4 regions of the Kitasatospora gansuensis genome follow, and region 1 is predicted to be linked to each of the others. Evidence: riboswitches for the same ligand, from Rfam matches in the RefSeq annotation. Region 1 holds a riboswitch; each other region holds the start of a gene.
The links. Region 1 has a riboswitch for cyclic di-AMP ahead of F4556_RS15810 (M23 family metallopeptidase). Riboswitches for the same ligand answer to the same signal wherever they lie in the genome.

Region 1 (4,960 bases):
CCGGCCGGCCACGGCGGCCAGGGTGAGGGCCTCGGGGCCCTGGGCGTCGATCAGCTCCAGGGCGTGATCGACCACGGCGGCGGGGGTGAGTCCGGCCCTCGGCATCAGGCGACCTCGTGCAGGAAGGGGAGCAGGGCGTCGGCGGTGGCCTGCGGGAACTCCGCCATCGGGTAGTGCCCGGCACCGTCGATCATCACCTTACGGGCCTTCAGTGCCGCCGCCTGACGGTCGGCCACCACGGCCGGGTCGGGGAAGTCCGGGTCCTGGCTGCCCATCAGGACCAGGGCCGGGCGGGTCACCCCGGCGGTCCAGCCGATCGGCGCGGAGTCGCCGTTCACCTGCCCGCGGGTGGCGACCTTCCGGCCGGGGGTGCGCAGGGCGGCGACGGCCGCCGCCCGGTACTCGGCGAGGTCGGCGGGGCCGCCGCTCGGGTGGGCCTTCTTGAGGTAGGCGCCCCAGGCGGCGGGGAACTGCACCACCAGGGCTCCGAGCACCTTGACCATGGCGCGCTGGACGGCGGTCGGCGGCAGGTTCTCGATGAAGGCGTCGATCAGGGCGATGCCGGCCACCCTCTCGGGGGCGAGCGTGGCGGCCTTGACCACGGTGGCGCCGGTGTAGGAGTTGCCGACCAGGGCGGCCCGCTCGATGCCCAGGTGGTCGAGCAGGGCCAGGGTGTCCTGGGCGATCGCGGCGGGGGAGTAGTCGTCCCAGGCGATCGAGGACTCGCCGAAACCGCGCAGGTCCAGGGTGATCACCCGGTGGCCGGCGGTGGTGAGCAGCGGGCGCAGGTGCCGGTACACCGCGCGGGAGTCGAGCATGCCGGGGAGCAGGACGACCGGCAGGCCGGTCTCGGTGGCGGTGTCGTCGTAGGCCAGTCGGCCGCCGGGGACATCCAGGTACTGGGTGGTCAGCGTCTGCGTCATGTCCATAAAGCTAAGGCTAATAGCCTTAGCCGTCAAGGGGTGTCCGGAGTCGGAAAGCGGTGGGATAGCGTGCGAGTGATCGCACCGCACCGAACCTGAGGGGTCGTCATGCCGTTCATCAACGTCAAGCAGCTGGCCGGTCGGACCGTGGAGCAGCGGGCCGAGATCGCCCGCGAGCTCACCGAGACGTACGTCCGGATCACCGGCGTGAGCCCGGCGGCGGTCACCGTGGTGATCGAGGAGATCCCGCTGGAGAACTGGGCGGCGGGCGGGGAGACCTATGCCGCCAAGCGGGCCGGCAGCTGATCGGTTGCCGGCCCGGGCGCCGAGCGGGCTGAGCCCGGGTCAGATCCCGTCCACCCGGAACGGGTCGTGCTCGGCGAGCAGCTTGTCCAGCCGGGCCTGGTCGACCCGGCTGGCGATCTCGCCGACCTCCTGGCGGTCGCGGATCACCTTGGCGAGCGTGAACGCCGCGGTGATCTCGTAGAGCAGGCCGACCGCCAGGAAGCCGCGCATCCAGGGGTCGACCGGCAGGTAGACGATCCCGATCGCCAGGGCCGCGGTGGCCAGGGCGAAGGACAGGACGGCCTGCAGGTAGTAGGCGTTGGTGGTCCGGGGCTGCATCGAAGCGCTCATGTTCCGAGGGTCTCCAACTCCCTTGCCGGGCACCTGAGTACGGATACTCAACCGGTCGTCGCGCACCGTCACCGAGTAGCTGAGCAAAAGCCGCATTCCGGTCACGGGTCGTCAGAAGATATGGACTGCACCTCTCAAGCCGCTTGGAATCATGGGCTCCTAGGATTAACGTTTGATAACGCAGCGCGGTCGGCAACGCCGTACCAGAACGGCACCGTGCGCCGTCGCCTAATCCTCAGGACCCGCCTTCACCGGTGGGTCCGGGAGCCGGGGAACCACCGTTCCTTGGGGTGAATCGGCCGGGTCCCAAAACCCGGTCGTAGGAGACCTTCCTGCTCCGAACCCGTCAGCTAACCCGGTAGGCGAGAAGGAAGGAAAGGAGCGCGCCTCCGTGGCGTCGTCGCACTCCCAGGCACACCCTCGTACCGACTCGGGCAACCAGCTGCTGCTGGACCACCCGGATGCCGCCAGGCACCGGATGCCCCGTCAGCCCCGCTCCGGCGGTCCGCTGATCGGTGTCACCGCGATGACCGCCGCCCTCGGCGCCACCGCCTTCGCCGCCGGCCCGGCCGCCGCTGCCCCGCAGCCGCCCGCCGTCGCGGCCGCCGACTCCGCCGAGCAGGCCGAGCAGCAGCACCTGCTCTCCGCCGACCCCGGTCTGGCCCTCGCCGCCCGGATCCAGCTCCAGGCCGACGGGCAGCGCACCGCCGCCGACGAGTCCGCCCGGCTGGCCGCGGCCCAGGAGGCGGAGGCCAAGCGGGCCGCCCAGGAGGCCGAGCTCGCCGCCCAGCAGGCCGAGGCGAAGCGGGCCGAGCAGCGCACCGCGTTCACGGCGCCGACCAGCAACTACGAGCTGACCGCCCACTACGGCCAGTCCGGCTCGTACTGGTCGCACCTGCACACCGGCCTGGACTTCGCGGCCGCCACCGGGACCCCGGTCACCGCGGTCGGCGCGGGCACCGTCACCTCGGCCGGCTGGTCCGGAGCGTACGGCTACCGGGTGATCGAGACCCTGACCGACGGCACCGAGATCTGGTACTGCCACCTCTCCGCGATCGTCACCGCCTCGGGCGAGGTCGCCCCCGGCACCGTGCTCGGCAAGGTCGGGGCCACCGGCAACGTCACCGGCCCGCACCTGCACCTGGAGGTCCGTCCGGACGGCGCCGCCCCGGTCGACCCGCTGGACTGGCTGCGCGAGCGCGGCATCAACCCCTGACGCACCGTCGGACCGGGCCCGCCACCGCGCGGGCCCGGCTCCGTCAGTCGCTCTGTTCCGCCTGCGAGGCCTGCTCGGCGAGGTACGCCTCGATCTCCTCGGTGCCCGGCTCCGGAGCCAGGTCCGGGTACTCGTGCACCAGCAGGGCGGGCAGCCCGGGGACGGTCCAGTCGCCCAGCAGCCGGAGCGCCTCCTCGGCCACCGCGGCCTCGAAGCCCTCGAAGTCGCCGGACAGCTCGTCCGGCATCGGCAGGCCGAGCGCGTTCAGCCCGGCCAGATTGCGGTAGCTGCGCTGCATCAGCCGGTTCTCCAGCAGTAGCCGGGCGCCGTCGGTGGCCATCCCGATCGAGATCAGCCGCTGCCGGCCCCAGCCGCCGTCGGCGTCGATCTCGTCCAGTTCGGTCAGCGCGCCGAACGCCTCGGCCCGCTGCTCCGCCGTCAGCTCGCGGAAGCCGTCCAGCCAGGCCCGGACCGCCGCCGGGTCGGCGGTGTCCACCCCGTCCACCCGGAGCAGCAGCGTGTACAGCCGCGGCCAGGTGACCAGGTGCGGCTGCCGGAGCAGCCCGCAGAGCAGCTCGCCCTGCCAGTCCACCTCGGCGTGCAGCCGCTCCTGCCGCTTGGCGTTCAGCCGCTTGGCGGCCCGCTGATGGTCGATCAGCAGCCCGACCGCCCGCCCGTACGCGCCGGGGTCGGACGCGGGCTGCACGTACATGTAGATCCGCTCGTACAGCAGCTGCTCGACCACCGGCGAGCTCAGCTCAGGCCAGCCGTCGTGCATCCGGCCGTCGCCCAGCTCCAGCAGGGCCAGCACCGTCCGGACCGCCTCCACCGGGACGGGCTCGAGACCCTGCTCGGCCGCCCACCGGAGCAGGTCGTCGGCACGGGTACGCGGGCTGAGCCGGAGGTCGTCGTCGTTCACCCCCGTACGGTATCCGGTGCCGGGACCGCAGGCCGTTCGGCCCGGACCGGGGTGGGGTTCTCCCTACCCCCGGTCCGCCGGTGGACCTCATGTCGCCGACGGCGCCGATCGGGCACCTTTGAGGGGTGGGCAGCGAGCAGGACAACCAGACCGAGGAGCCGGTGATGACCAGTCAGACCTTCCCGTACGCCGAGCGCGACAGCAGCAGCCGGGTGCACCCGAGGTTCTGGCGGGCGCCGTTCGCCGCCGCCACCTACCGGGAGGTCGGCTTCGTGCTCGGCTCGCTGCCGATCGCGATCCTCGGCTTCACCTTCGTGGTCGCCTTCTTCTCGCTCGGCCTCGGCCTGGTGCTCACCGCGCTCGGGCTGCCGGTGCTCGCCCTGCTCACCTCGGGCTCCCGGGGCTTCGCCGCGCTGGAGCGGTACCGGGCCGGCACCCTGCTCGCCACCGAGGTGGCCGCACCCGCTCCGGTGACGCAGTCCCGGCCCGGTTTCTGGGGGGCCGTCACCGCCCGGCTGGCGGACAAGGCGGGCTGGAAGTCGGCGCTGTACCAGGTGCTGATGCTGCCCTGGAGCATCCTGAGCTTCACCCTCACCGTGACCTTCCTGGTGACCGGCTGGGTGGTCGCGCTCTACCCGGCCTACCACTGGGTGTTCGCCCGCTACACCGACTGGCCGGGCTACCGGGTCTTCGACTACACCACCGACGCCGGCGTGCACCACGAGTACTACCTCACCTCGGCCGGCGACCTCGCGGGCGTCTCGCTGCTCGGCCTGGTGCTGGTCTTCCTGACCCCGGCGCTGATCCGCGGCCTGACCAACGTCTCCCGGACAGCGGTCAAGGGGCTGTGCGGCGGCCGCTGACCGGATGCGACCCCGCCACTCCCGTGCTGCGATGAACAGGCCCGGTACCGCTCCCCGGTACCGGGCCTGACGCATCCTCGGGAGGCCCGGTGCACACCCCCAGCACGCTGATCACCTCGCGCCCGCTGGACGAGTACTGCGGCCTTTTCGGCCTGACCCGGGCCGCCCTGGCCGCCCTGCCGGGACCGGTCCTGGACTGCCCCGGCGGCGCGGCCGGACTGACCGCCGAGGCCCGCGAGCTCGGCGTCACGGTGATCGCCACCGACCCCGCGTACGCCGCTCCGCTGCCCGAGCTCACCGCACTGGCCAGGGCCGGGCGGGACAGCATGGCCACCCACCTGGCGGCGGCCCCCGACCGGTACCTGCCCTCCAGGCACCTGCGGCCCGAGCGCTACCTGCGCAG
Region 2 (4,960 bases), 2.5 Mb from region 1:
GGTGATCCTGGCGCCGCCGCGCGGGGTCAGGGTCCGGTTCAGCCGGACCGGCGAGACCGCGGACGAGCTGATCCGGCGGCTGGTCAGGGCCGAGCCGCAGGGACGTCCGGTGGTGGTGGTCTCCACCGACAAGGAGGTCGCCGACGGCGTGAAGAAGGCCGGTGCGCGCCCGGTGGCCTCGCTGCTCCTGCTGAAGCGGCTGGCCAGGCCGTAAGCCTGACTGACGGCTGGTCAGGGCGGGTGACCGGGTTGTGTCGGTCCGGTGAATTCCGGTCTGTGGGCGGAAGTTCGTAGGGGTAGGGGAGTGGCGCACCCGTGACAACTTCACTAGGGTCGGGCGTCAAACCTATATTCTGGACAAGCACCCGAACGGGTGAGGTCGCGTCCAGGAGTGATGAAGGAGCTAGTCCTTTGGCTTCCCACCGCCGCCCCAAGCAGCCGAGCCGTGCACGGGTCTCCGTGCTGACCGCTGCCGCAGCGACCGCGGTCGCCCTGTCGGCCCAGGCGGGTGCCCACGCGGCGCCGGCCAAGCCGAGCAAGGACGAGGTGAAGGTCCAGGTCGACCAGCTCTTCACCGAGCAGGAGCAGGCCGCCGAGCGCTACAACGGCGCCAAGGAGCGGACCGACCAGCTGCGCAAGCAGGCCGACCAGCTCCAGGACCAGGTGGCCCGCGGCCAGGAGCAGATGACGCAGCTTCAGGGCGGCCTGGCGGCCGTGGCGGCGCAGGAGTACCGCGACGGCGGGGTGGACCCCTCGGTCGCGCTGATGCTCTCCTCCGACCCGGAGAACTACCTGAGCAAGGCGTCCAGCGTCGACCAGGTGAACCAGACCCAGTCGCAGACCCTGAAGTCGCTGCAGGACCAGCAGCGCCGGCTGGACCAGCAGAAGGTCGAGGCCGCGGAGACGCTGGCCGAGCTGGACCGCAACACCAAGGTGCTGAACGACGCCAAGGCCGAGGTGCAGAAGAAGCTGGCCGAGGCGCAGAAGCTGCTCAACCAGCTGAGCTCGGCCGACCGGAACGCCGTCCTGGGCGACCGCGCCTCGCGCGGCGGGGAGCGGATCGACGTCGGCTCGCTGCCGGCCGTCGGCGGCTACGCCGGTGTGGCGGTCAACGCCGCGATGGGCAAGCAGGGCAAGCCGTACGTCTGGGGTGCCACCGGACCGAACTCCTTCGACTGCTCCGGCCTGGTGGTCTGGGCGTACCAGCAGGCGGGCGTCTCGCTGCCGCGCACCTCGCAGGAGCAGGCCACCGTCGGCACCAACGTCGGCAAGGACTACGCCAACGCGCAGCCGGGCGACCTGGTGGTCTACCACTCGGACGCGCACCACATCGGGATCTACATCGGCAACGGCTACGTGGTGCACGCGCCGCACACCGGTGACGTCGTGAAGATCATGAAGGCCGACGCGATGCCGATCAAGACCATCCGCCGGGTCTGATCCACCGTCAGCCTGACACGGCATAACGGACATCTCCCCCTCAAGGCGCACAACTGACGCCCTGTGACACGCGCGGGCCCGCCAGAACCTCCCTGTGATCTGGGACACCTCTGGTGGGCCTCGCTGTGACCGCATCCTGAGAATCCATCGGCACAGCGTGCATTTCCGGTCACACTCAGTCGTATTCTCCAAAGAATCACGACTTCATTACGACTTTTTTCTTACAAGGATTTGAACCGATCACGGTTGGGTTACTAGGGTCCATCTCGAACCACCGCACTGTCGATCACCCAGCCTGGGTGGCGGCGGGGGTTACCGCCGAGTCCGAGACACAGCGAGGCAGTCCGACTGCCTTACGGGGAAGCCCGAGTGAGGGCGCTGTCGATCGGAGCCGGGGAACCATGTTCCTCGGGGTGAATCGGCGCCAGGTCGACGGACCGTCGTGAGACGGCTCGGCGGTGAGGCGTCGTAGGGCATCTCTTCCAGCCCGAACCCGTCAGCTCACCCGGTAGGCGGACGTAGGAAGAAGGAGCCCGCCTTCGTGGCGTCCCATCGTCGTCCCAAGCCTGCCAGCCGCACCCGCGTGTCGATCATCACGGCTGCCGCCGCCGCTGCGGTGGCACTGTCCGCCCAGACCGGTGCGCATGCCGACCCGACTCCCACCAAGGACGAGGTCAAGACCCAGGTCGACCAGCTGAACGAGCAGGCCGAGGTCGCGACCGAGAAGTTCAACGCGGCGACGGAGAAGCAGCAGACCCTGCAGAAGCAGGTCAGCGGCCTCCAGGACCAGGTGGCCCGGCAGCAGGCCGAGGTGACCACCCTTCAGAGCACCCTGGGTGAGATCGCCGCCGAGCAGTACCGGACCGGCGGGATATCGCCGACCGTCCAGCTGATGCTCTCCAGCAGCCCGGACGCCTTCCTAGGCCAGGCCGACTCGCTGAGCCAGCTCGGCACCTCCCAGGCGGACACCCTCAAGACGCTGAAGGGCGAGCAGAGCAAGCTCGACCAGCAGAAGTCCGAGGCGCAGAACAAGCTCGCCGACCTGGAGAAGACCACCCAGGAGCTCAAGACGGGCAAGGACGAGATCCAGGCCAAGCTGGCGAGCGCGCAGGCGCTGCTCGACACGCTCAGCCGCAAGGAGCAGGACGAGCTGCGGGCCGCCGAGGCCAAGGCCGCCGCCGAGTCGGCCACCAAGGCCGCCGCCGCCACCCCGAAGGCCGACGACCGCGCCTCGCGCTCGGAGACCCGGACCGACCTGAGCGGCCTGCCGGCCGGCTCGTACGCCGCCACCGTGATCGCCGCCGCCGAGGCGCAGATCGGCAAGCCGTACGGCTGGGGTGCCACCGGCCCGAACTCCTTCGACTGCTCCGGCCTGATGGTCTGGGCCTTCGACAAGGCCGGGATCTCGCTGCCGCGCACCTCGCAGTCGCAGATGGGGGCCGGCCAGAACATCGGCACCAACATCGCCGACGCCAAGCCCGGTGACCTGATCATCTACAGCGGGGGCGGCCACGTCGGCCTCTACGTGGGCAACGGCCAGATCGTGCACGCCCCGCACACCGGAGCCCTGGTCCGGCACGAGTCGGCCACGGTCATGTCGATCACCCGCATCGTCCGGGTCTGACCACCCGTCCGAAGCAACTCCCGCAGGCCCGGCCCCGTGCCGGGCCTGCGGCGTTTCCGGACGATCGGTCAGATGTCCGATTAATGGTCAAATATTCGGTGCTGTAGGGGTTTGGACTAGATCGCCGCGACTCGCTAACGTCTGCCCCCGGACCTTCGCTCGGAGGCCGCCCGACCCCGGGCGGCGGCGGTGGCCCGGCGCAGGAATGGAGCCGCCGCCGGTATGTCGACGTACAGTCGTTCTCCCCTGCCAGGCGCCCGCCGGTTCACCCGGGCGCTGGTGTTCACCGCCGCGGCCACCACGGTGCTCGGGATGGCCGCCACCGGCGCCGCCGGGGCCGCGCCCGGGGCCCCGGCCGAGCCGCCCACCCGCAAGGACGTCAAGGCCCAGGTCGATCAGCTCTACGAGGAAGCCGAGCAGGCCTCGGAGAAGTTCAACGCGGCGCTGGAGGAGCAGCGTCAGCTGCAGTCCGACACCGGCTCGCTGCAGAACCAGGTGGCGGTCGGCCAGGACGAGCTGAACCGGCTGCGCGCCGGGCTCGGCTCGGTGGCCGCCGCCCAGTACCGGGCGGGCGGCATCGACCCGGCGGTGCAGCTGATGCTGGACTCCGACCCGGCCGGCTACCTGTACCGGGCCCGCACCCTGGACCAGTCGGCGGAGCGGCAGAACGACACCCTGCGGCAGGTGATCGACAGTCAGCGCCGGCTCGACCAGCGGCGGGCCGAGACCACCGCCAAGCTGGCCGAGCTGGAGTCCGTCCGGCGCACCCTGAACGAGAGCAAGCAGGAGATCCGGCAGCGGCTGACCAAGGCTCAGCGGCTGCTGAACACGCTGGGCGCGGGGGAGCGGGCCAGGATGGCCGACGACGACGCCAGGGACGCCGCCAAGCGGGCCGCCCGGGGCGCCGAACGGCTCGACCTCGGCAACCTGCCCGCCGCCTCCAGTCAGGCCGCCGCCGCGCTGGCCGCCGCCAGCAGCAAGATCGGCTCCCCCTACGTCTACGGATCGACCGGGCCCCGTACGTTCGACTGTTCGGGTCTGATGTACTGGGCCTGGCGGCAGGCCGGAGTGACCCTGCCGCGCACCTCGCAGCAGCAGGCAAGCGCGGGGCAGCGGATCAGCCTCGCCGAGGCCCGGCCGGGAGACCTGGTGATCTTCTACAGGGACATGCACCACGTCGGGATGTACGCCGGCGGCGGTGTGGTCGTGCACGCGCCCTACCCCGGCGCCCGGGTCCGCTACGAGAGCGTCAGCGCGATGCCCGTCTCCGGGGTGGTGCGGGTCTGAGCGGTGCCCTGCCGTCGGCGGCCGGCCCGACCCCGGACGCCGGGGCGCGGGCCGGCGGCGCCGTGCTGTCCCGCCGGGCCGCGCTGCTGCTCGCGGCGGCCGGTCTGGTGCAGCTCTCGCCGCCGCCGGCCCGTCCGGTCCGGGTGCCGCCGGTGGCCCCGGCCACCCCGGCCGGGGCCGAGGCGGTCCCGGTCCGGCCCCGGATCGAGGCGCTGCTCGCCGACCGGGCCAGGGCGCTGCTCCGGTTGGACCGCACCGCGCTGGTGGCTGGGGTGGCCCCGGCCCACCGGGCCGCCGAGCTGACCGTACTGACCCGGCTGGCGCAGCTCCCGCTGGCCGAACTCTCCTACCGGATCACCGACTTCACCGAACCGGCCGGCGCCGCCCTGACCCTGACCGCCGAACTCGGCTGGCGGGTGGCCGACTTCGACGACCACCCGGCCGTCCTGACCCGGCGGATCGGCTGTGAGCTGGTGGACGGCGAGTGGCTGCTGACCACCGACCAGCCGGTCGGCGCCGCCGCGCTCTGGGACCTCGGCGAGGTCCGGGCGGTCCGCGGCGGGCACAGCATCGCGCTGGGCCAGGCCGAACCGGCCGTGCTGGCCGAGA
Region 3 (4,960 bases), 460 kb from region 1:
CCGAGGACCCGTTCTCCATCGACGACGTCGCAGGCGACATCGTGGAGAAGCTGATGTACCGCCACCCGCACGTCTTCGGTGACGTCGAGGCCACCGAATCCGCCCAGGTCGAGGCCAACTGGGAGCAGCTCAAGGCCGCCGAGAAGCAGCGCGACTCGCTCCTGGACGGTGTCCCCGCCGGGCTCCCCGCCCTGGCCTACGCGGCCAAACTGGTCTCCCGGGTCCGCCGGGCCGGCTTCACCGCCGTCCCCGACGCCCCGTACGCCCTCCCGGAAGAGCTCACCCAGGAGTCGGCCGGCCGCCTGCTCCTCGCGGTCGCCCAACGGGCCTACGACGCTGACGTGGACATCGACGCGGCGCTCCGAGCCGCGGCTCGCGCCTACCGCGACGAGATCCGCTCCGCCGAGAGCTGAGTGTCTACGGCCAGGGGCTCGGGGAACTGCGACGCCGACCTCGGAAAAGGTGATCCGTGCATAGGTGGTCAGGCACTTTGCATTTTGCCCCGCACGCCAGATCTCCTCGCAGTTCCCCGAGCCCCTGTCTTCCGAAGCTCAGTGGGAAATGTGCACGCCCCGCTGACGCGGAATGACCTCGCTGATGGCGTCGCCGATCTGGGCGAGGAGCTCGGCCAGCGGGTCGAGGTGGTCGGGGAGTTCGGCGAGCGGGAGGATGCGTTCGCCGTCGGGGCCGGCCACGCAGAACAGGTCGATCGGGCCGAGGTGCTTCGCGGCGGTGGCCACCAGCGCCGCGACGTCGCTGGGCTGCCGGGCGTCGCCGCTGACGCCGACCACGGGGCAGCCGGGCCGGTCGAGTTCGGTGGCGAGGTCCTCGGCCACTCCGGGGCGTTGGTCGGCGATCAGCATGCCGGCGGCGCCGGCCGCCGAGAACCGGCGGGCCAGGCCGATACCTGAACCGCCTTCGAGCACCGCGATGACCACTACTGCCCCGGCTACCCGCATGGCCTGCTCCTCCCTGAGAGCTACGCCCGGTGGAGCACGCCGCACCGGCGTCCACCGAGACCGTATCGGAGGATCGTAAGCACGCCACGATCCTCCGCAAGAGCAATTACCCGCCAGGTGACCCAGCTCACTCCTGTCCTGGCAGGTTACGGTGCACGACATGCCGGACACGTACCGAAACCCCCAGCCGGAACTCTTCACCTGGGAGTTCGCCGCCGACCCCTACCCCGCGTACGCGTGGCTGCGCGAGCACGCACCGGTGCACCGCACCACGCTGCCCAGCGGGGTGGAGGCGTGGCTGGTCACCCGGTACGCGGACGCCCGGCAGGCGTTGGCGGACGGGCGGCTGTCGAAGAACCCGGCGCACCACAGCGGGCAGGCGCACAAGACCGGGCGGGTGGGCATCCCGGGTGAGCGGCAGGCGGATCTGATGACGCATCTGCTGAACATCGACCCGCCGGACCACACCCGGCTGCGGCGGCTGGTGTCGAAGGCGTTCACGCCGCGCCGGGTGGCCGAGTTCGAGCCGCGGGTGCAGCAGCTGACGGACCGGCTGATCGACGACTTCGCGGCCCGCGGTTCGGCCGACCTGATCCACGAGTTCGCCTTCCCGCTCCCCATCTACGCGATCTGCGACCTGCTCGGCGTGCCGCCGGAGGACCAGGACGACCTGCGGGACTGGGCGGGCGCGATGATCCGCCACCACGGCGGCCAGCGCGGCGGGGTGGGCCGGGCGGTGAAGAAGATCCGGACGTACCTGCTGGAGCTGATCCACCGTAAGCGGGCCGACCTGGGCGACGATCTGATCTCCGGTCTGATCCGGGCCAGTGACCACGGTGAGCACCTGACCGAGAACGAGGCCGCGGCGATGGCCTTCATCCTGCTGTTCGCCGGCTTCGAGACCACCATCAACCTGATCGGCAACGGCACCTACGCGCTGCTGCGCAACCCGGTGCAGCGCGCCCTGCTGCAGGAGTCGGTGCAGCGCGGCGAGACCGAGCTGCTGGCCACGGCGGTGGAGGAACTGCTGCGCTACGACGGGCCGGTGGAGCTGGCCACCTGGCGGTTCGCCACCGAGCCGCTGACCATCGGCGGGGTGGATATCCCGGTCGGGGACCCGGTGTTGGTGGTGCTGGCGGCGGCCGACCGCGACCCGGCCAGGTTCGCCGCGGAGAACACCCTGGACCTCGCCCGCAAGGACAATCCGCACCTGGGTTTCGGGCACGGCATCCACTACTGCATCGGCGCCCCGCTGGCCCGGCTGGAGGGCCAATTCGCCCTGGCCACGCTGCTCACCCGGCTGCCCGACCTCCAACTCGCCGCCGAGCCGGACGAGCTGCGCTGGCGGGGTGGTCTGATCATGCGCGGGCTGCGGGAGTTGCCGGTGTCGTTCACGCCGGAGATCACCGACCCGCGCTGACGGCGTGTCGGTCAGATCTGATCAGTCGTGATCTGAGTACGCATCAACCCGGACATACCAGTACGGTTTGTGGACGACTGGACGCGCAGCGTGATTTCTGTGTGATCTGTTCGACATAAGCTTGTGATCCATCTGGTCATCTGCTTACTCTCCCTCCTGTTCGCAGCTGCGAACCCCGAGCGCGGAACGCCGAATCCTGCCCGCCGCGCCGCCGGGACACCGACCAGACCCTTGGGCAGGGGCGGGGGACCCACGTACGTCGCCGTCCCCCACGGCTTGGGGTGAAGCCGCCAGCAGTGGCGGCCGGGCCACCTCCCGGTCCGAACCCGACAGCTCACCTCGCAGGCGTGCGGAGAGGGACTTCTTCATGCTCTTCACCGGTTCGGGCCGTCATCGTCGTCGTACGCAGGCCGAGAAGGTCATCGCCGTCGCGGGTGTCGCGGGCGTCGGCCTCGCACTTCCGCTGCTGAGCGCCACCGGCGCGCACGCCGCCCCGGTCGACACCTGGGACAAGGTCGCCCAGTGCGAGAGCGGCGGCAACTGGAGCATCAACACCGGCAACGGCTTCTACGGCGGCCTGCAGTTCACCCCGAGCACCTGGAAGGCGTTCGGCGGCCAGTCCTACGCCCCGCAGGCCAACCAGGCCAGCAAGGGCCAGCAGATCGCCGTCGCCGAGAAGGTGCTCGCCTCGCAGGGCCCCGGCGCCTGGCCGGTCTGCTCCGTCAAGGCCGGTCTGAGCAAGGGTGGTTCGCCCGCCCAGGTCGACACCTCGGCCGGCCAGGCCTCCCGCTCGGAGACCCGCGCCACCGCGCCGAAGGCCACCCCGAAGGCCGCCGCGCCGAAGCAGCAGACCGCGCCGAAGCCCGCCACCCCGAAGGTGGACGCGCCGAAGGTCAGCACCCCGAAGCACGCCGCCCCGGCGCCCGCCACCGGCGGATACACCGTCAAGTCCGGCGACACGCTCTCGGACATCGCCGCCGCGCACGGCCAGGACTGGCAGCAGGTCTACCAGGCCAACCGGTCCACCATCGGTGGCGACCCCGACCTGATCCTGCCGGGCCAGGTGCTCAAGCTCGGCTGACGCGACACTCCGTCAGCAGGGGCCGTACCGCTTCCGGGTGGTACGGCCCCGTTTGCGGTCATTCAGGTGAACTACCGATGAGTAGCCGGGCCACACGGTGAGACGGGACCAAGGGCAGCGTGGCCCCGGGCTCCGGTGCGGTTAGGCTCTGGTCGTAACGACAACACATCCCGCTTCCGTCAAGGAGATGCCTCGTGCCGTCCATTGATGTCGTCGTAGCCCGTGAGATTCTCGACTCCCGTGGCAACCCCACGGTTGAGGTCGAGGTCGGTCTGGACGACGGCAGCACCGGCCGTGCCGCCGTCCCGTCGGGTGCTTCCACCGGCGCCTTCGAGGCTCTCGAGCTGCGCGACGGCGACAAGAACCGCTACTTCGGCAAGGGCGTCGAGAAGGCCGTGCTGGCCGTCATCGAGCAGATCGGCCCGGAGCTGGTCGGCTACGACGCCACCGAGCAGCGGCTGATCGACCAGGCCATGCTCGACCTGGACGCCACCCCGGACAAGTCCTCGCTCGGCGCCAACGCGATCCTCGGCGTCTCGCTCGCCGTGGCGCACGCCGCCTCCGAGGCCAGCGACCTGCCGCTGTTCCGCTACCTCGGTGGCCCGAACGCGCACGTGCTGCCCGTCCCGATGATGAACATCCTCAACGGTGGGTCGCACGCCGACTCCAACGTCGACATCCAGGAGTTCATGATCGCGCCGATCGGCGCGGAGTCCTTCTCCGAGGCCGTCCGCTGGGGCGTCGAGGTCTACCACACGCTCAAGGGCGTGCTGAAGGAGCGCGGCCTCTCCACCGGTCTGGGCGACGAGGGCGGCTTCGCGCCGAACCTCGACTCCAACCGTGAGGCGCTCGACCTCATCGTCGAGGCCATCAAGAAGGCCGGCTACACCCCGGGCAAGGACGTCGCGCTCGCGCTGGACGTCGCCGCCTCCGAGTTCTTCAAGGACGGCGCCTACCAGTTCGAGGGCAAGGCGCTCTCCTCCGCCGAGCTGATCGCGTACTACGCCGAGCTGGTCGCCGCGTACCCGCTGGTCTCGATCGAGGACCCGCTGGACGAGCAGGACTGGGACGGCTGGAAGGCCATGACCGACGAGCTGGGCGACAAGGTCCAGCTGGTCGGTGACGACCTGTTCGTCACCAACCCGGTCCGCCTGGCCCGTGGCATCGAGACCGGCACCGCCAACGCGATGCTGGTGAAGGTCAACCAGATCGGTTCGCTGACCGAGACCCTGGACGCCGTCGAGCTGGCCCAGCGCAACGGCTACCGCTGCATGATGTCGCACCGCTCCGGCGAGACCGAGGACGTCACCATCGCCGACCTCGCCGTCGCCACCAACTGCGGCCAGATCAAGACCGGTGCCCCGGCCCGCTCCGAGCGCGTCGCCAAGTACAACCAGCTGCTGCGCATCGAGGAGATCCTCGACGACGCCGCGGAGTACGCCGGCCGTGGTGCCTTCCCCCGGTTCCGCTCCGCGGAGTAGTTGGCACAGCAAGCACGAG
Region 4 (4,960 bases), 2.3 Mb from region 1:
GCGGCGGCCAGCTTCGGGTTGGACCTGACCGCCTCCAGCGCGGCCCGGTCCCGCCACAGGCTCTGCACCCGCCAGCGCCCGCCGGGGCCGCGCAGCAGCTCCGTCCTGATCAGCCCGTCCGGCAACGGGCCGGCCACCAGCTCGCGGTACGACGTCACCAACTCGGCCTCGCGGTCCGGCCCCACCACCGCGCTGACCTCACTCAAAACCTGTCCGGACACCGTCCTCACCTCCGTACGAATCCACGCTACGCCGATACAGTGCGTACCGGTGCGACTACGTTCGGCAGACAGGTGATGACGGTGACCAGATGGGTGATGGCGGGCCTGGCCGCTTCCGCGGCGCTGATGCTCGGCGCCACGACGGCGAGTGCGGTGCCCTCGAACTCCGACCTCGAGGTGGTCCGGCTGGACCCGGATCCGGCCCCGCCGGGCGGGACCACCACCGTGCACGGCTTCGTGGCCAACCTCGGCCCGCAGCGCACGGGCTCCTCGTTCACCGTGCTGATCGACCTGCCGGCCGGGTTCACCGCCGTGGGGCCGTACTTCCCGGCGAACTGCCGCTCCCTGTTCGGCCAGGTGGTGAGCTGTACCTTCCCCGCCGGTCTTGGCGCCCTGGAGACCGCGACCGCCCTGGTGCCGGTCCGGGTGAACGCCAACGTGCCCCACGGCACGGTGGCCGAGGGGCACGTCAGGGTGGTGAGCGTGGACGATCACAACGCCGCGAACGACCGTACGCCGTTCACGCTGACCGTCAGCTGAGGGTCCGGGTCAGCGGTACACGCGGACGTAGTCCGCGGCGAAGCTGATCGGCGCGGTGCCGGACGGTGCCGGGTGGTACTGCCCGGCACCCACCGAGAGGTTGAGGATCAGGTAGGCCGACCAGTCGGCGCCGACACCGGTGCCGTCGGAGAAGACCTTGGTCCCGTTCACGTACCAGTCGACGGAGTTGGCGCCGTAGTAGGTGCCGATGGTGACCCACTTGTCGTGGCCGACCGCGTTCGCGTCGGTGTAGTACTTCAGGCCGGACTTGACGTGGTTGGTCAGCTCCAGCAGCCCCGCGTTGTCCGGGTGGTACTCGAAGGAGTCGATCTCCCCGTTGCCGTTCTTCCAGGTCCACAGCGCGGGCCAGGCCCCGGAGCCGGCGGGCAGCTTGACCCGGGTCTCGGCGTAGTCGCCGGTCTTCACCTGGAAGCCCTGCGAGGAGTACTCGGTGGTGATCAGCCCGGTGTCCCAGGCCTGCTTGCCGCTCTCCAGGGTGTGGCTGGACGGCTTGGCGGTGAAGGTGGCCACGCCGCCGGAGACCGAGACGCCGCTGGTGTTCAGCCAGTCGAGCTTGTTGTCGTCCGGGTTGTGGTTGCCGTAGCGGTACGCGCTGCTGCGGTCGCCGACCCACTTGGAGCCCCAGGCGATCGGGCTGTCGAACTCGTCCGAGAAGGTGAGCGACTTGCCGGGGATCGGCGAGGTGCTCGGCGTGGGAGCCGGGGTCGGGGTCGGGGTGGGCGTCGGCGTCGGCGTCGGGACCGGCGTGGGCGTCGGCGTGACCGTGCCGCCGACGGTCAGCTTCTGCGACGGCAGGTTGTGCCAGCCACCGGAGTAGTCCTGCCAGAAGCCGAACTGGGTGTACGTCCCGGCGGGCAGCGTGCGGGCCGCACTGGTGAAGGTCACGCCGCTCGGGCAGATCTGCACGTTGCTCGCGTTGCCGGGGAAGTCGAGGTTCCGGCCGGCCGCGTCGCGGACGCCGACGCCGAGCGTCTTCGCGGTGAAGCAGGCGCTGGAGTGCACGGTCAGGCCCGCCTTGGCCGCGGTGTTCGCGGCCAGCGTGGTGGGGGTCAGCCGGTCCTGCGTGACGGTGGTGGCGGCCTGGGCCTGGCCGGCCAGACCGGTGGCGAACAGCGGTACGGCGACCAGGGCGGCCACACCGAGACGTGCGGGGGTAAGGGCGATACGCATGGGCAGGTCCTCGGCGACGCCTACGAGGTGAGCTGTCGGGTTCGGGCTGGAGGACTGCCCGGCCGCTGTGGGAGCGGCTTCACCCCGAGCGGGCCCGTACCGGAGCAGGGGGGACCGCAGACTGACCTGGTTCCCCCGCTCCTGCCCATGTTCGGTGATCGAGTACCCGACGCCGGGTGGGCAGGACTCGGCGTCCCGGCGGCGGGGCCCGCTCAGATGCGGACAACTCCATGCAGGCTAGGCAGGTCGTCCGTCCATCGACAACGAGACCTGTCTCACACGGCCTTCACGATCAGGCCAGCCAGGTCGTGATCTGAGTGGCGGCGGCCGGGGACCAGCCGAGTTCGAGGTGGTTGAGGCCGGTGAGCAGCTTGGTGGCGGCGACGGTGCCGATGCCGGTGGTGTCGAGGGCGCTGGCGGTGAGGACCAGGCCGTCGCTGGGGCCGCGGTTCTCGTTCAGCAGGCCGGGGAGGTCGGCGGAGCCGCCGGCCAGCAGGTAGGTGGGGACGCTCGCCGGGATGCCGGCCTGTTGCAGCGGCTTGATCAGCGAGCCCGCGTCGATGGCGGCCTGGATGCCCTGGCCGGAGGTGTAGTAGCCCTGGCCGCCGTAGTAGGTGGTCCACCAGTCCTGGGTGAGCTGGTCGACGCCGTACAACCCGTCCCAGCGGGCCAGGAGTTGGCGTTGGCCGGGGAAGCAGTCGTAGCCGCCGGTGGGCAGCACGCCGAGGCAGGGCTGCGCGGTGTAGGTGCCGTAGCAGGTCATGTAGAGGTGCGGGGAGGGCGCGTTGGCGGTGCCGCCGCAGGCGGGCCAGGTGGCCAGCGAGAAGCTCCAGCCGTGGGCGTAGACGTAGTCGAGACCGCCGTGCGGACCGCCGAGGGTGATCAGGCGGCGGACGTCACCGGCGTAGCCGCGTCCCCAGGACGGGCGGACCGAGGAGACGTAACTGCGGGCCGCCACCTCGCCCTTGCTCCAGGCGACCACGTCCGCCTGCGCCACGCCGAGCCGGTCCCGGATCAACGCCAGGGCGTCGCCGACCACTTGGGCCTGCATCAGGTTGTCGCCGTGCTTGTGGGCGAAGTTGACCGCGAAGACCCGGTGCCCGGCGGCGGCCAGCTGCTGTGCCAGGCCGGTCGAAGGACAGCCGGACGCCCCGCAGTTGCCGCTCTCGGCGGGGTTGGCCCAGGCCCGGTCGGCGTTGTCGTTGGCGCCGTGCACCAGCAGGACGGCGGAGCCCGTACCGGTGCTCCAGCCGGCGGCGGAGTAGAGCAGGAAGCGGGCCGAGGAGGGGCGCTTGACGCCGCCGAAGTACGTCAGCCGGGCGCCGTCCTGGTCGCCCCGGCCGTCGGCCGGGTACTGCTCGGTGCGGAAGCCCGGGGTGCTGTCGTAGTAGCGCTCGACCTTGGCCCAGCCGTTGCCCGGCGAGCCGAAGGTGGCCTCCAGGCTCAGGTACCCGGGTGGTGCGGCGGCGGCCGGGCCGAGCCCGAGGGCCAGCGCGGCGACGGTCAGCAGCAGGACGAACAGACGTCTCATGGTGGGCTCCGTGGGGGTGCGGCACAGGGGTCAGCACACCGTAGGAGCAGGGGCACCGTTCACCCATGTGACGAACACACATCCGGCACTTCGGTCGCATGGCGGTACGCCACAAGTCACCCGAGTTCCACGGCAGTTACGCGCGGGTGAAGTGTTGCCGCAGCACTTCCGCAGCGGTCTGACATGCCCTCACAATGACAGCCATGCGAATCACTCTACGCGCGTTGAAGACCCGCGCCGCCTCCGTCGCCGTCGTCGGCCTGGTCACCCTCGCCCCCACCGCCGTGTTCGCCACCGACGCCTCCGCCACGGTCAGCGGCAGCATCTGTCTGACGGCACTCCCGAGCCAGGGCCGGGACACCATCAGGCTGATCGACGCGGGCGGCCCGTTCCCCTACAGCCAGGACGGCATCGTCTTCCAGAACCGGGAGAGCGTGCTGCCCTCCCAGTCACTGGGCTACTACCACGAGTACACCGTCAAGACGCCGAACGTCTCCACCCGCGGCGCCCGACGGATCGTCACCGGCAAGGTCTTCCACGAGGACTACTACACCGCCGACCACTACGCGACCTTCCGCAAGGTCAACTTCGGCTGCTGACCCGCCCATCCGCCGTGTCCCGCTCCACCGGACCTTCCCGGTGGAGCGGGCCGGTCAGCGCGCGGTCAGCCCCTGCTGGATCGCCAGCACCGCCAGCCGCACTCGGTTCGGGCTGCCGGTCTTGGTCATCAGGTTCGACACGTGCGTCTTCACCGTGGTGATCCCGATGTGCATCCGTTCGCCGATCTCGGTGTTGGACAGCCCCTCCGCGACCAGCCGGAGCACCTCCCGCTCGCGGTCCGTGAAGTGCGGCGCCTCGCGTCGCCGGTCGTCCTCGGTGTCCCAGGCCGTGGCGGCCCGGGACACCACCCGCCGCAGCACGCTGGAGCTGTACGGGCTCTCCCCCTGGACCGCCCGGCGGATCGCGTCCAGCACCGACTCCGGGGACACGTCCTTGGCCAGGAAACCGCAGGCCCCCGCGCTGAGCGCCGGGTAGAGCCGGTCGTCGTCGTCGAAGGTGGTCAGCACCACCACCCGGGTGGCGGGCCGCACCCGGAGAATCTGACGGGTCGCCATGATGCCGTCCATCCCGGGCATGTGCAGGTCCATCAGGACCACGTCCGGCTGCAGCCGCTCGGTCAGCCGCAGCGCCTCCGCGCCGTTCACCGCCTCACCGGCCACCGTGATGTCCGCCGTGGACTCGCAGAGCATCCGCACACCCGCCCGCACCAGCTGCTGGTCGTCGGCGATCAGCACACTGATCACAGCCGGCTCCGAACCGGTGCCGCCGAGGCGGGCAGGCTGGCGGTGAGCCGCCAACCGCCGGGCACCTTCCCGACGTCGATGGTGCCGCCGACCAGCGCGACCCGTTCGCGCATGCCGAGCAACCCGTAGCCGGGGCCGTCCTGGTGCGGCAGGTCCAGCCCGGCCGGCCCGTT

Region 2: it holds a riboswitch for cyclic di-AMP, as region 1 does, so the genes downstream of both, F4556_RS27510 (C40 family peptidase) here and F4556_RS15810 (M23 family metallopeptidase) in region 1, are expected to answer to the same signal.
Region 3: it holds a riboswitch for cyclic di-AMP, as region 1 does, so the genes downstream of both, F4556_RS13885 (LysM peptidoglycan-binding domain-containing protein) here and F4556_RS15810 (M23 family metallopeptidase) in region 1, are expected to answer to the same signal.
Region 4: it holds a riboswitch for cyclic di-AMP, as region 1 does, so the genes downstream of both, F4556_RS06110 (glycoside hydrolase family 16 protein) here and F4556_RS15810 (M23 family metallopeptidase) in region 1, are expected to answer to the same signal.

Annotation. Positions count from the first base shown of each region.
Region 1 covers NZ_JACHJR010000001.1:3,621,457-3,626,416, reverse strand. The annotation lists gene F4556_RS15830 (TetR/AcrR family transcriptional regulator) at 1-105, opposite strand, end outside; gene F4556_RS15825 (alpha/beta fold hydrolase) at 105-929, opposite strand; gene F4556_RS15820 (tautomerase family protein) at 1,032-1,229, shown strand; gene F4556_RS15815 (YiaA/YiaB family inner membrane protein) at 1,269-1,559, opposite strand; cyclic di-AMP (ydaO/yuaA leader) riboswitch at 1,775-1,939, shown strand; gene F4556_RS15810 (M23 family metallopeptidase) at 1,951-2,775, shown strand; gene F4556_RS15805 (hypothetical protein) at 2,819-3,694, opposite strand; gene F4556_RS15800 (sensor domain-containing protein) at 3,820-4,557, shown strand; gene F4556_RS15795 (class I SAM-dependent methyltransferase) at 4,647-4,960, shown strand, end outside.
Region 2 covers NZ_JACHJR010000001.1:6,082,413-6,087,372, forward strand. The annotation lists gene F4556_RS27500 (NYN domain-containing protein) at 1-214, shown strand, start outside; gene F4556_RS27505 (C40 family peptidase) at 412-1,440, shown strand; cyclic di-AMP (ydaO/yuaA leader) riboswitch at 1,807-1,971, shown strand; gene F4556_RS27510 (C40 family peptidase) at 1,982-3,064, shown strand; gene F4556_RS27515 (C40 family peptidase) at 3,287-4,351, shown strand; gene F4556_RS27520 (hypothetical protein) at 4,414-4,960, shown strand, end outside.
Region 3 covers NZ_JACHJR010000001.1:3,164,879-3,169,838, reverse strand. The annotation lists gene F4556_RS13900 (nucleoside triphosphate pyrophosphohydrolase) at 1-413, shown strand, start outside; gene F4556_RS13895 (SDR family NAD(P)-dependent oxidoreductase) at 552-959, opposite strand; gene F4556_RS13890 (cytochrome P450 family protein) at 1,120-2,379, shown strand; cyclic di-AMP (ydaO/yuaA leader) riboswitch at 2,591-2,741, shown strand; gene F4556_RS13885 (LysM peptidoglycan-binding domain-containing protein) at 2,747-3,460, shown strand; gene eno (phosphopyruvate hydratase) at 3,655-4,941, shown strand.
Region 4 covers NZ_JACHJR010000001.1:1,332,170-1,337,129, forward strand. The annotation lists gene F4556_RS06100 (antibiotic biosynthesis monooxygenase) at 1-221, opposite strand, end outside; gene F4556_RS06105 (hypothetical protein) at 303-761, shown strand; gene F4556_RS06110 (glycoside hydrolase family 16 protein) at 771-1,952, opposite strand; cyclic di-AMP (ydaO/yuaA leader) riboswitch at 1,955-2,119, opposite strand; gene F4556_RS06115 (esterase/lipase family protein) at 2,245-3,483, opposite strand; gene F4556_RS06120 (guanyl-specific ribonuclease) at 3,687-4,082, shown strand; gene F4556_RS06125 (response regulator) at 4,137-4,787, opposite strand; gene F4556_RS39360 (sensor histidine kinase) at 4,784-4,960, opposite strand, start outside.